One region of the Micromonospora sp. CNB394 genome, then DNA from elsewhere that is predicted to be linked to it. Evidence: riboswitches for the same ligand, from Rfam matches in the RefSeq annotation. Region 1 holds a riboswitch; the other holds the start of a gene.
What was found. A riboswitch is a leader RNA that binds a small molecule or an ion and turns the genes downstream of it on or off. The one in region 1 is predicted to bind cyclic di-AMP.

Region 1 (5,341 bases):
CCGTACGCGCCGAGGTAGGGCTGAAGGTCGGTGACCGGCCGCCCGTCGCGGCTGACGGAGAGCGTGAGCCGGCTGGTCCGGCCCGGCTCCGGCGTGCCGGTCAGGGTGACCGTGTAGCCGTCGACGGTGGTGCTGGTCGCCGGTGCCGGCAGCGGCCGGGCGGTCAGCTCGCCGGGGACCGTGACGTCCAGGCCGAGGGTCAGCGGGTCGCCGCCTTCGGGGGTGAAGTCGGCGAACGCCCGCCAGGCGCCGGGGCCGTGCAGCGGCGAGGCGACCTGCCAGGTGCCGTCGCCGGTCATCTCCGGGTGGACGTGCCGGAACCCGGAGAGGTCCCGCCGGGCGACGATCAGGTGCATGCGCTTGTCGTGGGCCACCTCGAAGCGGGTGACCGGCGCGCCGTCCGGGCCGGTGATCCGGAAGGCGAACTGTCCGGCCGGGGCGGCGGCGGGCTGGAACGTGTAGCCGCGTTCGGAGACGAGCAGCCCGCCGGGCGGGTGCGCGGAGGCCCCGTTCTCGTCACCGTGGCCGGTGCCGCCGGCCCCGTGGTCGCTGTCGCTGTCGTCGTGGCGGGTGTCGGCGGCCGGGGCGACGGGATCGGCCAGGGTGCCGATCCCGTACGCCGCGCCGAACACCGCCACGAGGCCGAGGGCGAAGCCGCTGAGCTTCGTCGCCGTGTTCATGGTGTCTCCTCGGTTTCTGCGGGTCCGCCGGACCCGTCACGCACCGACGAGGTCGTAGCCGGCCTCGTCGACCGCCGCGCGGACCGCGTCCACGTCCAGCGGGTTCCGACTGGTGACGGTGACCCGGCCGCCGGCCAGGTCGACCTGGACGTCGGTGACGCCCGGAAGCGCGCTCAGCTCGGTGCTCACCGAGTTGACGCAGTGCCCGCAGGTCATGCCGTTCACCTGGTACGTGGTCTCCATCTCGCCCTCCGATCTCATACCCCCCTGGGGTACGACTCGAACGTTAGCATACCCCCAAGGGGTACGCTATCCTCGGTGTCATGACCGCGCCGTCCAGCCCGACCCGGGGCTACACCGCCAGCAAGGACCAACTCCTCGCCCGGCTCCGCCGGATCGAGGGCCAGGTCCGTGGCATCGAGAAGATGGTCGAGGACGACCGCTACTGCATCGACGTGCTGACCCAGATCTCGGCCATCCAGGCGGCGCTGGACAAGGTCGGCCTCGGCCTGCTCGACGGCCACGCCCGGCACTGCATGCACGAGGGCGCCGCCGAGGGCCGGGCCGACGAGATGGCGACCGAGATGATGGCCGCTGTCGGCCGCCTCATGAAGCGCGGCTGAAACGGTCACCCGCCCGTCCCGGGCCCGGCCTGCCGGGCCGGGCGAGCCGGGCTGCCTACCATGGCCGGGCGACGCCCCGGACGTGGTCGACACGTCCACGCCGGCCGGGTGACCAGACCGGTCCGGCGGACCAGGCGTCGCCGCGACCGTTGGGAGAGACGCCATGGGTGCCGACCACACCCGCCCCGCAGCCGCCGCGCCGCCGGGCGTACGACGGCTGCTCGTCGCCGTGGTGGTTCCGCTGTTCGCGCTCACCGTGATCGCGGCGCTGGTGCTCTGGCCCCGGCAGGACCGGGAGCCGGTCGGCGGCGCGGACGTCCCCCGCTACCACGGCACCGTGACCCGGGTGGTCACCGAGCCCTGCCCGCCCACCCCGGAGACGCCGGCCGGTGGAGGTGGCCCCTGCGGCACCGTGACCGTCACCGCCGAGCAGGGCCCGGACGCGGGCCGGCCGGTCGAGATGCCGATCCCGGCCGGGCCGGGCGCGCCCCGGGTCGCCGTCGGCGACGAGGTCGTCCTGGTCGAACTGACCGACCCGGCCGACCCGGCGGTGAAGTCCTACAACATCGCCGAGCACCAGCGCGGCACACCGCTGATCTGGCTGATGGTGCTGTTCGCCGCCGCGATCGTGGCGTTCGGCCGCTGGCGCGGGCTCGCCGCGCTCGGCGGGCTGGTGGCCAGCTTCGCCATCGTGCTCGGCTTCGTGCTGCCGGGCATCGGGTCCGGCCGGCCGCCGCTGCTGGTGGCGATCGTGGGCGCCGCGCTGATCATGTTCGTGGTGCTCTACCTGACCCACGGGATCACCGCGCAGACGTCGGTGGCGGTGCTCGGCACGCTCGGCAGCCTGGTGGTCACCGGCGTGCTCGGCCTGCTCGCCACGTCCGCCACCCACCTGACCGGCTTCGGCAGCGAGGACGCCACCACGCTGTCCATGTTCCAGGCCGACGTGGACCTGCACGGGCTGTTGCTGGCCGGCATCATCATCGGCTCGCTGGGCGTGCTGGACGACGTCACAGTCACCCAGGCGGCCACCGTCACCGAACTGGCACACGCCAACCCGGGCCTGTCCCGGCGGCAGCTCTACCGGGCCGCGACCCGGGTCGGCCGGGCGCACATCGCGTCCACCGTCAACACCATCGTGCTGGCGTACGCGGGCGCCTCGCTGCCGCTGCTGCTCCTGCTGGTCGCCGACGCCCGACCGGTCAGCCAGATCCTCACCAGCGAGTTCCTCGCCCAGGAGATCGTCCGCAGCGCGGTGGCCACGCTCGGCCTGATCGCCGCCGTACCGCTGACGACCGGACTGGCCGCGATCGTGACCACCGCCGGACGGCGCTCGCGCGGCGCGGAACCGGCGCCACCCGCGCCCCGGCCGCCGGCCGGGCGGGACGACGCGCTGGAGGCGCTCGGCGGCGGGAAGAGTACGGAGGCCGCATGGTGACACTGCGCAGCGTGACCATCGATTTCAAACGCGACGCTGGTCACGGTGCGCCACGGCGAAATCTCGCTATTGGTCGGCTTCCGGACGTAGAACCTCAGGAGTGCTGTCAGGTAACCTCGCTGCCGGTCACCGCCGAAGGCGCGCACCGGCGCCAGCGGTGCCGCCGCCCAATCGCCCGCGGGCGAGCCGGGGAACCAGGTACATGGGGTGAATCCGCGACAGCGGTAGGGGCCACTTCCGTCCCGAACCCGTCAGCTAACCCGGTCGGCGGCCGACGGAAGGGAACATTGTGACGGCACCCCTGCGCCGCTGGCTGACACCCGTGGTGGCCGTGCTGGCCTCGCTGGCCGTGCTGGCCGGGCCCACCCCGGCGACCGCGGCCCCCACTGCGGCGGCCCCCGGCACCCCCTCGGGTCACGAGGAGGACGGCGAACCGCCGCTCATCACCGAGGCGATCGACGCCGCCAACCGCAACTTCCTCCAGGCCAAGGCGAAGCTGGCCAAGTCGCAGGACCGCCAGCGGCGGCTGGCGGCCGAGGTGAAGACGGCACAGGCCGAATTCGACGCGCTCAGCCCACAGGTCAACCAGCTCGCCGCCCAGTCCTACCGGACCGGCCGGATGGGCGCGATGGCGATGCTGCTGGAGAGCAACTCCCCCGATTCGTTCGTCCGCCGGGTCAACGCCCTGGACGAACTGAACCTCCTCAACGCGCAGCGCCTGGCCGCCATCAACGCGGTCAAGACCCGCGCCGAGCAGGCCAAGATCGCGCTCGACGCCGAGGTGCGCGAGCAGGAGAAGCAGAAGAACGCGATGGAGCGCGAGAAGGTGCAGGCCGAGCGCGCGCTGAAGCTCGTCGGCGGTCTCGGCTTCACCGGCGGCCTGGTCTCCGCCACCTCACCGGTCGCCAAGATCGCCCCCGGCCGCACCGCCGACGGCGGCTGGAAGGCCGAGTCGTGCAGCGAGGACGACCCGACCACCTCGGGCTGCGTCACACCGCGCACACTGCACGCCTACCAGGAGGTCCGCCGCGCGGGCTTCAAGCGCTTCGTGGGCTGCTACCGGCCCGGCGGGCCGTGGGAGCACCCCAAGGGCAAGGCGTGCGACTGGTCGCTCCAGAACAGCGGCTTCGCGCCCTGGCACAACAACGACACCCGCCGGTACGGCAACGAGGTCGCCGCCTTCCTCATCCGCAACGCCGACCGGCTGGGCATCTACTACGTCATCTGGAACCGGCAGATCTGGTTCCCGGCCACCGGCTGGCGTTCGTACAGCGGACCGTCGAACCACACCGATCACGTCCACATGTCGCTGCTCTGACCCGGACACGACGAAGGGGCCGCCCCGAGGGCGGCCCCTTCGTCGCCCTACGGGTCAGCCGGCCAGCGCCGGGTCGGCGGGCGCCGCCGGAGCGGGCAGCGGGGCCGGGGACTGCGCCACGGTCCGCACCTCGCCGCCGGCGAGCCGGTACGACATGCCCACCACCGTGCACCGCCCGGCCGCCACCCGCTCGGCCAGTACGGCGGACCGGGCCAGCAGCGTCTCCACCGTCTGCGCGATGTGCACGTCGATGATGCCGTCGAGGTCGTCGACGCCCTGGCGGGCGGCGCGCAGCAGGCTGGGCGAGACCGCGTCCACCACCGCGCCCAGGTGCCCGACCGGGGCGGCGCCGGTCCGGACCCCCTCCCGGGCGGCCTGGACCGCGCCGCACGAGTCGTGGCCGAGCACCACCACGAGCGGCGTGCCGAGCACGGTGACCGCGTACTCGACGCTGCCGAGCACCTCCGGCCCGGCGGTGTGCCCGGCCGTCCGCACCACGAAGAGGTCACCGAGACCGCGATCGAAGATGATCTCGGCGGCGAGCCGCGAGTCGGAGCAGCCGACGATCACCGCGAAGGGGTGCTGGCCGACGGCGACCGCCGCCCGGTGCCCGGCGTCCTGATTCGGATGCTGCGGAGCGCCACTGACGAACCGGTGATTACCGGCACGCAGCTCGGTCAGTGCCTGCTCCGGGGTGCTCGGCGTCATGTCCCTCACCTCGTCTACCTGGGGAACCACCAGGCCGAACGGCCTCGCGACCCACGGTCACACGCACCTGGGGGCCCGTCAAGATTCGTGATACGCATTTCATACTTTCCCGTGCCGGCCCGCGCCGGGCCGGTACTACCGAGCAGGGGAATAGCATGACCACCATGGCGACCACACCAGCTGAGGGCGGGAGCCGCCGTAACTGGACCTTCCTCACCAACCACGGCCACGTGCTGCTCGCGATCGCACGCAATCCCACCGCCCGGCTGCGGGACGTGGCCGACGAGGTGGGCGTGACCGAACGGGCGGCCCAGGCCATCGTCGCCGACCTGGAGGCGGGGGGCTACCTGCGGCGTACGCGGGTGGGACGGCGCAACGAGTACACGATCAACCCGAAGGGACGCTTCCGGCACCCGGCCGAGGCCGACCAGCAGGTCGGCGCCCTGCTGGCCCTCTTCGCCGAGCCGGTCGGGGACGCCACCGCCGACAGGTGACCAGGCCGGTACCACGTGTGCCCGCGCGGGCGGGCGCGGCAGGTAATCTCACCGCGTGCGCGACAGCTCGCGGCCGGGCG
Region 2 (5,341 bases), on a different contig from region 1:
CTGGCGTCCTGGACCGTGGTCGGTGACCCGGCGCAGACCGCCTGGACCGGCGACCCGCAGGAGCTGGACCGGGCCCGTGACCAGGCGTTGGGCCGGCGCAAGCGGCACCGGTACGAGCTGACGACCAACTACCGCAACTCGGCGGAGATCTTCGCGGTGGCGGCGGCGGAGATCCGCCGCCTCTATCCGGACCTGCCGCTGCCCGACGCGGTGCGGTCCACGGGGGTGCCGCCGGTGGAGCGGACGGTGCCCGCCGCCGACCTGCCGGCGGCCACCGTCGAGGCGGCCGAGACGCTGCTCGGGCAGGTGGAGGGCACGGTCGGCGTGATCACGCCGGTGCCGCGCCGGGACGAGGTGGCCGGCTGGCTGGGCGGGCTCGGCGCGGGCCGGCTCCAGGTGGTGACCAGCCTCCAGGCCAAGGGCATGGAGTACGACGGCGTGGTGCTGGTGGCGCCGGGCGAGATCCGGGCCGACCCCTCGGGCGTGCGCACGCTCTACGTGGCGCTGTCCCGGGCCACCCAGCGCCTCACCACGCTCGACCCGGTGGGGTGAGTGGCCCCGCCGCCACCCGCAGTTCACTAGCATACATAGCGATGTGAACATACATTGGGCCGGGGCCGGTACGGGGCAGGAAGGGTGTTGGCGTGGGCGCAGGCCATGACCACAGCGGCGCGGTGACCAACGCGGCACACCGCCACCGGGGCCGACTCTGGGCCGCCTTCGCGCTGCTCGCCGTCCTGATGGTGGTCGAGGCGGTGGCCGCCTTCACGACCGGTTCGCTGGCACTGCTCTCCGACGCCGGGCACATGTTCACCGACGTCCTCGGCATCGGCATGGCGCTCGCCGCGATCACCGCCACCCGACGTGCCGGCACCGACCCGCAGCGCACGTTCGGGCTCTACCGGCTGGAGGTGCTCGCCGCCCTCGCCAACGCCGTACTGCTCGCCGCCGTCGCCGTCTACGTCCTGGTCGAGGCGGTACGCCGGTTCGGCGAGCCGCCGGAGGTGCTGGCCGGCCCGATGCTCGTGGTGGCAGTGCTCGGCCTGCTCGCCAACATCGTCGCGTTCGCACTGCTGCGCGCCGGGTCGAAGGAGAGCATCAATCTGCACGGGGCGTACCTGGAGGTGCTCGGCGACCTGCTCGGCTCGCTCGGCGTGATCGCCGCCGCGCTGGTCATCGCGGTGACCGACTGGTGGTGGGCGGACCCGCTGGTCGCCGTCGGCATCGGCCTGTTCATCCTGCCGCGCACCTGGCGGCTCGGCCGGGCCGCGGTGCGCATCCTGGTGCAGGCCGCGCCGGAGCACCTCCAGGTGACCGCCGTGCACGACCGGCTGGCCGCCGTGCCCGGCGTGGCCGAGGTGCACGACCTGCACGTCTGGACGCTCACCTCGGGCATGGAGGTGGCCTCGGCGCACCTGACCACCGATCCGGGCGTGGACCCGAGCGCGGTGCTGGCCGCGGCACGGGCCGCCCTGCACGAGGACTTCTCCATCGATCACGCCACGTTGCAAGTCGAACCCGGAGCGTCCGCCGGGGTGTGCGGACCGACCGAGTGGTGATTAGGACACACTTAAATCACTGTGGCTAATGTACAGTTATGCCGGTTTTGCCCCGCCTGGCGGTATTGCTCCACGGAGCCGTACCCGGGCAGCGCCGGTAGTCTCGATCGCGGCCGCACCCGCGGGCGCCACCGGCCCCGGTGGGGCGGCCGTCGCCTAATCGTCCGCAGGGACGAGCCGGGGAACCACGTACGTGGGGTGCATCCGCGTCAGCGGTAGGGATCTTCCGTCCCGAACCCGTCAGCTAACCCGGTCGGCGTTGACGGAAGGACATGTGAATGCCCCCAGTGGCACCTGTACGACGGACGGCCGCCCGGATGGCGGCCCTGATCGTCGCGACGCTGGCCCTCGGCGTCGCGACCGTTCCGGTCTCCCCCGCCTCGGCGGCGCCCGCGACCGGCCTGCTCGCCGCCGCGCCCGGCGACGACGAGGGCGGCACGCCCGAACTGCGTGCCCAGCTCGACGCGGCCAGCAAGGGCTGGTTGGAGGCGAAAGCCGCGCTGAACCGGTCGGTGAGCCGTCAGAAGCAGCTCAACGACCAGCTCGAAGCAGTCGGCGCCGAACTCGCAGTACGCGACGCCAAGGTCGGCGAGATCGCCGCGGTGGCGTACCGCAACGGCCGCCTGGGCACAGCCGGGGCGCTGCTCGGCAGCAGCAGCCCGGAGGGCTTCATGGACCGGGCCGCCGCGCTGGAGCAGGTCGCCGCGAACGAGGACCGCACACTGCGCGACCTGATCGCCACCCGGGACGAGGCCACCCGCACCCGCGCCCAGCTCGACGGCGAGATCCGCGAGCAGCGCAAGCAGGTGACGGTGATGGCCCGGCGCAAGGACCAGGTCGAGCGCGCCCTGGAGGCGGCGAACGACCGCGCCTCGCGCAGCAGCGGCGGCAGCAGCGGCAGCAGCGGCAGCGGCAGCAGCGGCAGCGGCGTGCAGGGCACCTCCAGCAAGAACGCCGAGCCGGCGCCGCGCAACTCGGACGGCTCCTGGCCGTCGGAGTCGTGCAGCGTCAACGACCCCACCCCGGCGAACGGCTGCATCACCCCGCGCACGCTGCACGCGCTGCAGCAGGCCAAGGCGGCCGGCTTCACCCGGTACGTCTCGTGCCACCGGCCCAGCGGCTCCGGTGAGCACCCGAAGGGGCGGGCCTGCGACTTCGCCGCGCAGAAGAGCGGCTTCGGCGGCGTGGCCTCCGGCGGTGACCGGACGTACGGCAACAACCTGGCCGCGTACTTCGTGCGCAACGCCGACCCGCTCGCCGTGCTCTACGTGATCTGGTTCAAGCAGATCTGGCTACCCAGCAGCGGATGGAAGTCGTACAGCGGGGCCAACGGCGACCCGTCCAGCGACCACACCAACCACGTGCACCTGTCGGTGTACTGAGCGCCCCGGCGGGCCGGCCGGATCAGGCCGGCCGGCCCTCCAGGGTCGCTCCGAGACGTGCCGCCAGGCCCAGGTGAGCCGCCCGGGCCTGGCGGAACGCGTACCCGAACAGCGGCGCCGGCGCGGTCAGCGTGATCTCCACGTCGATGCGTACCGTGCCGTCGGGCTCGTCGCGCAGCCGGGTGTGGTTGCGGACCGTCGTCGCGGGCTGCTGCCGCGCCACGGTAACCACCTCGTCCTCGCCGGCGATCAGCACGTCCGCCTGGTACGTGACCGGGAAGTGCAGCGGGCCGAGCTGCAGCCGGTCGGTGATGGCGTAGCTGGCCAGCGCGCCCGGCCGGGCCGGCAGCTTCCGGACCCGGACGATCAACGGATGCAGCTCGCCCTGGCGACTCAGATCACCCAGCAGGGCCACCGCTTCGGCCCGGCTGCACCGGGCCTGCACGGTGTAGCTGAAGCTGTCGCTGCTCTGCAAGCGGGCCCCCTCGCCGTCGTGCGTCGCGACGATCGTCCCGTACCGACGCCGGACTGGCAACGGGTAGAAGGTCCCCTGGTCGCAGGGGGTGTGAACGGCGCTCAGGCGCCGGGCAGAACCTCGGGGGTGTCGTCGGCGAACCACGGCTCGGGCGCGCCGAACAGGCCGAGCAGCCCGGTCACCCAGAGCTGCCGGTGCACGAACCGGCTCGGCTCGGTGACCACGAGCTTGACGCCGCTGACCTCGCAGGTCTGGAAGCCCGCGACCATGGCACTGATGCCGACCGAGTCGATGAACGTGACGAGCCGCATGTTCAGCTCGATCCGCGAGGGGCGGCCCTTCGCGAGCACCTCGGCGATCGCTTCCCGCACCTCGTACGCGGTGTCGACGTCGATCTCCCCACGGGGCGCGATCTGGACGACACCACCCGGTCGCATCGACTTCACGATCGACAGGCTCACGCGAGCACCTCCACTCGCCCATGACGGGCGCCTCATCAGTACGCGGGCCGCGACCGAGCGTATTCCTCTCACGGCCCGGTCGCCACCCCCCGGGATGAGCAATTCGCGAACTGGGCACACCTGGGCGTACCCAATCCGGACCTCCGGGTTCCAGTTTCCCCTTCAAGGACGGGTCGCGACCAGCCGTGCGGCTGGTCGGCCCCGCCGATCCGCCGACCAGGGTAGCGGGCGCACGCACGTCCCGCGGGCACCGGTCCCGGCGCGTTCGAGTGGTTCGTCCCGTTCACCGCCCGGTCGCCGTGACCCGGGGGTGGTTTGCCGCGCCCGCCCGCTGGGCACTGCCCGAGACAGTGAACCCGCCGGATGGACACCGGAGTCCGAAGTGGCCGCCGGCCTTCGGCACCCGAGGAGGCAGAACGATGTTCGGATCCAACCTGCTGGACCGCCGGGGCAAGGCCGAGCGGGTCGCCGACCAGGCGTGGCAGCACCTGCTCTCCGCCGTCGGTTCCGCCGGCGACAGCGTGCGCGACGCCACCCGGACCGCCCGCCGCAGTTCCTCCGGCCTGGCCGACGACGCCACCGACCTGGTCGGCACCGCCGCCGAGGAGGCACGCCGCCGGGCCGGCCTCGCGTTCGACGCGCTCGCCGGCCGCCGGCCCGCGCTGCCCTGGACGCTGCTGATCGCGGCGGCGCTCGCCGGCGCGGCGATCGGCTGGGCCGCCGGGACCGCCGCACGCGCCGCCGGCAGCCGGGACCGCACCGCGAACGAGATCGAGTTCGTGGACGTCGACCGGCCGAACTCGCCGGCCGGCCTGGACGGCTGAGCGACAGGCGACCCGACACGGTGGCCGCTCCCGGGACGCCCGGGGGCGGCCACCGTGCTGCCCCACCCGCACCGGGTGAGGCCCGCTCACCCGGGACACGCGCAGGATCGCGGGTGCGGGACCACACGCCCGTGCCGCGATCGACGGGAGGGAGAGCCGGATGGCCACCGACACGATCACGCGTACCGACCGGGACATCCAGTCCGCCGTGCTCGACGAGCTGACCTGGGAGCCACGGGTCGGCCCGGACGAGATCGGGGTGACAGTCACCGAGGGCGTGGTGACGCTGACCGGCCGGGTGGACAGCTACGCCAAGAAGTGGGCCGCCGAGCGGGCCGCCCACCGGGTCGCCCGGGTCCGTGCGGTCGCCAACGACCTCGCCGTCCGGATCGACACCGCCGCCGGGCGGGAGGACCCGGAGATCGCGGTCGCCGCCGTACGGGCGCTGGAGTGGGACGCGTTCGTCCCGATCGAGGCGTTGCAGGTGACCGTCGCCGACGGCTGGGTCACGCTGCACGGCGAGGTCGAGTGGGAGTACCAGCGGCGGGCCGCCGAACGGTCGGTCGGCCGGCTCACCGGCGTACGCGGGGTGAGCAACGGGATCGCGGTACGCCCGGCGGTGCACACCGGCGGCCACGAC

Region 2: linked by a shared signal. The riboswitch ahead of C569_RS0117700 (hypothetical protein) and the one ahead of C569_RS0110595 (hypothetical protein) in region 1 are both predicted to bind cyclic di-AMP.

The regions. Positions count from the first base shown of each region.
Region 1 is NZ_KB895830.1:139,187-144,527, reverse strand. Features, by position in the region: gene C569_RS0110615 (hypothetical protein) at 1-680, opposite strand, end outside; gene C569_RS0110610 (heavy-metal-associated domain-containing protein) at 717-923, opposite strand; gene C569_RS0110605 (metal-sensitive transcriptional regulator) at 1,004-1,303, shown strand; gene C569_RS0110600 (YibE/F family protein) at 1,467-2,741, shown strand; cyclic di-AMP (ydaO/yuaA leader) riboswitch at 2,896-3,027, shown strand; gene C569_RS0110595 (hypothetical protein) at 3,031-4,059, shown strand; gene C569_RS0110590 (carbonic anhydrase) at 4,114-4,767, opposite strand; gene C569_RS0110585 (helix-turn-helix domain-containing protein) at 4,923-5,261, shown strand.
Region 2 is NZ_KB895839.1:94,719-100,059, forward strand. Features, by position in the region: gene C569_RS0117690 (AAA family ATPase) at 1-552, shown strand, start outside; gene C569_RS0117695 (cation diffusion facilitator family transporter) at 645-1,559, shown strand; cyclic di-AMP (ydaO/yuaA leader) riboswitch at 1,703-1,833, shown strand; gene C569_RS0117700 (hypothetical protein) at 1,838-2,941, shown strand; gene C569_RS0117705 (SRPBCC family protein) at 2,964-3,476, opposite strand; gene C569_RS0117710 (STAS domain-containing protein) at 3,518-3,877, opposite strand; gene C569_RS0117715 (hypothetical protein) at 4,297-4,701, shown strand; gene C569_RS0117720 (BON domain-containing protein) at 4,862-5,341, shown strand, end outside.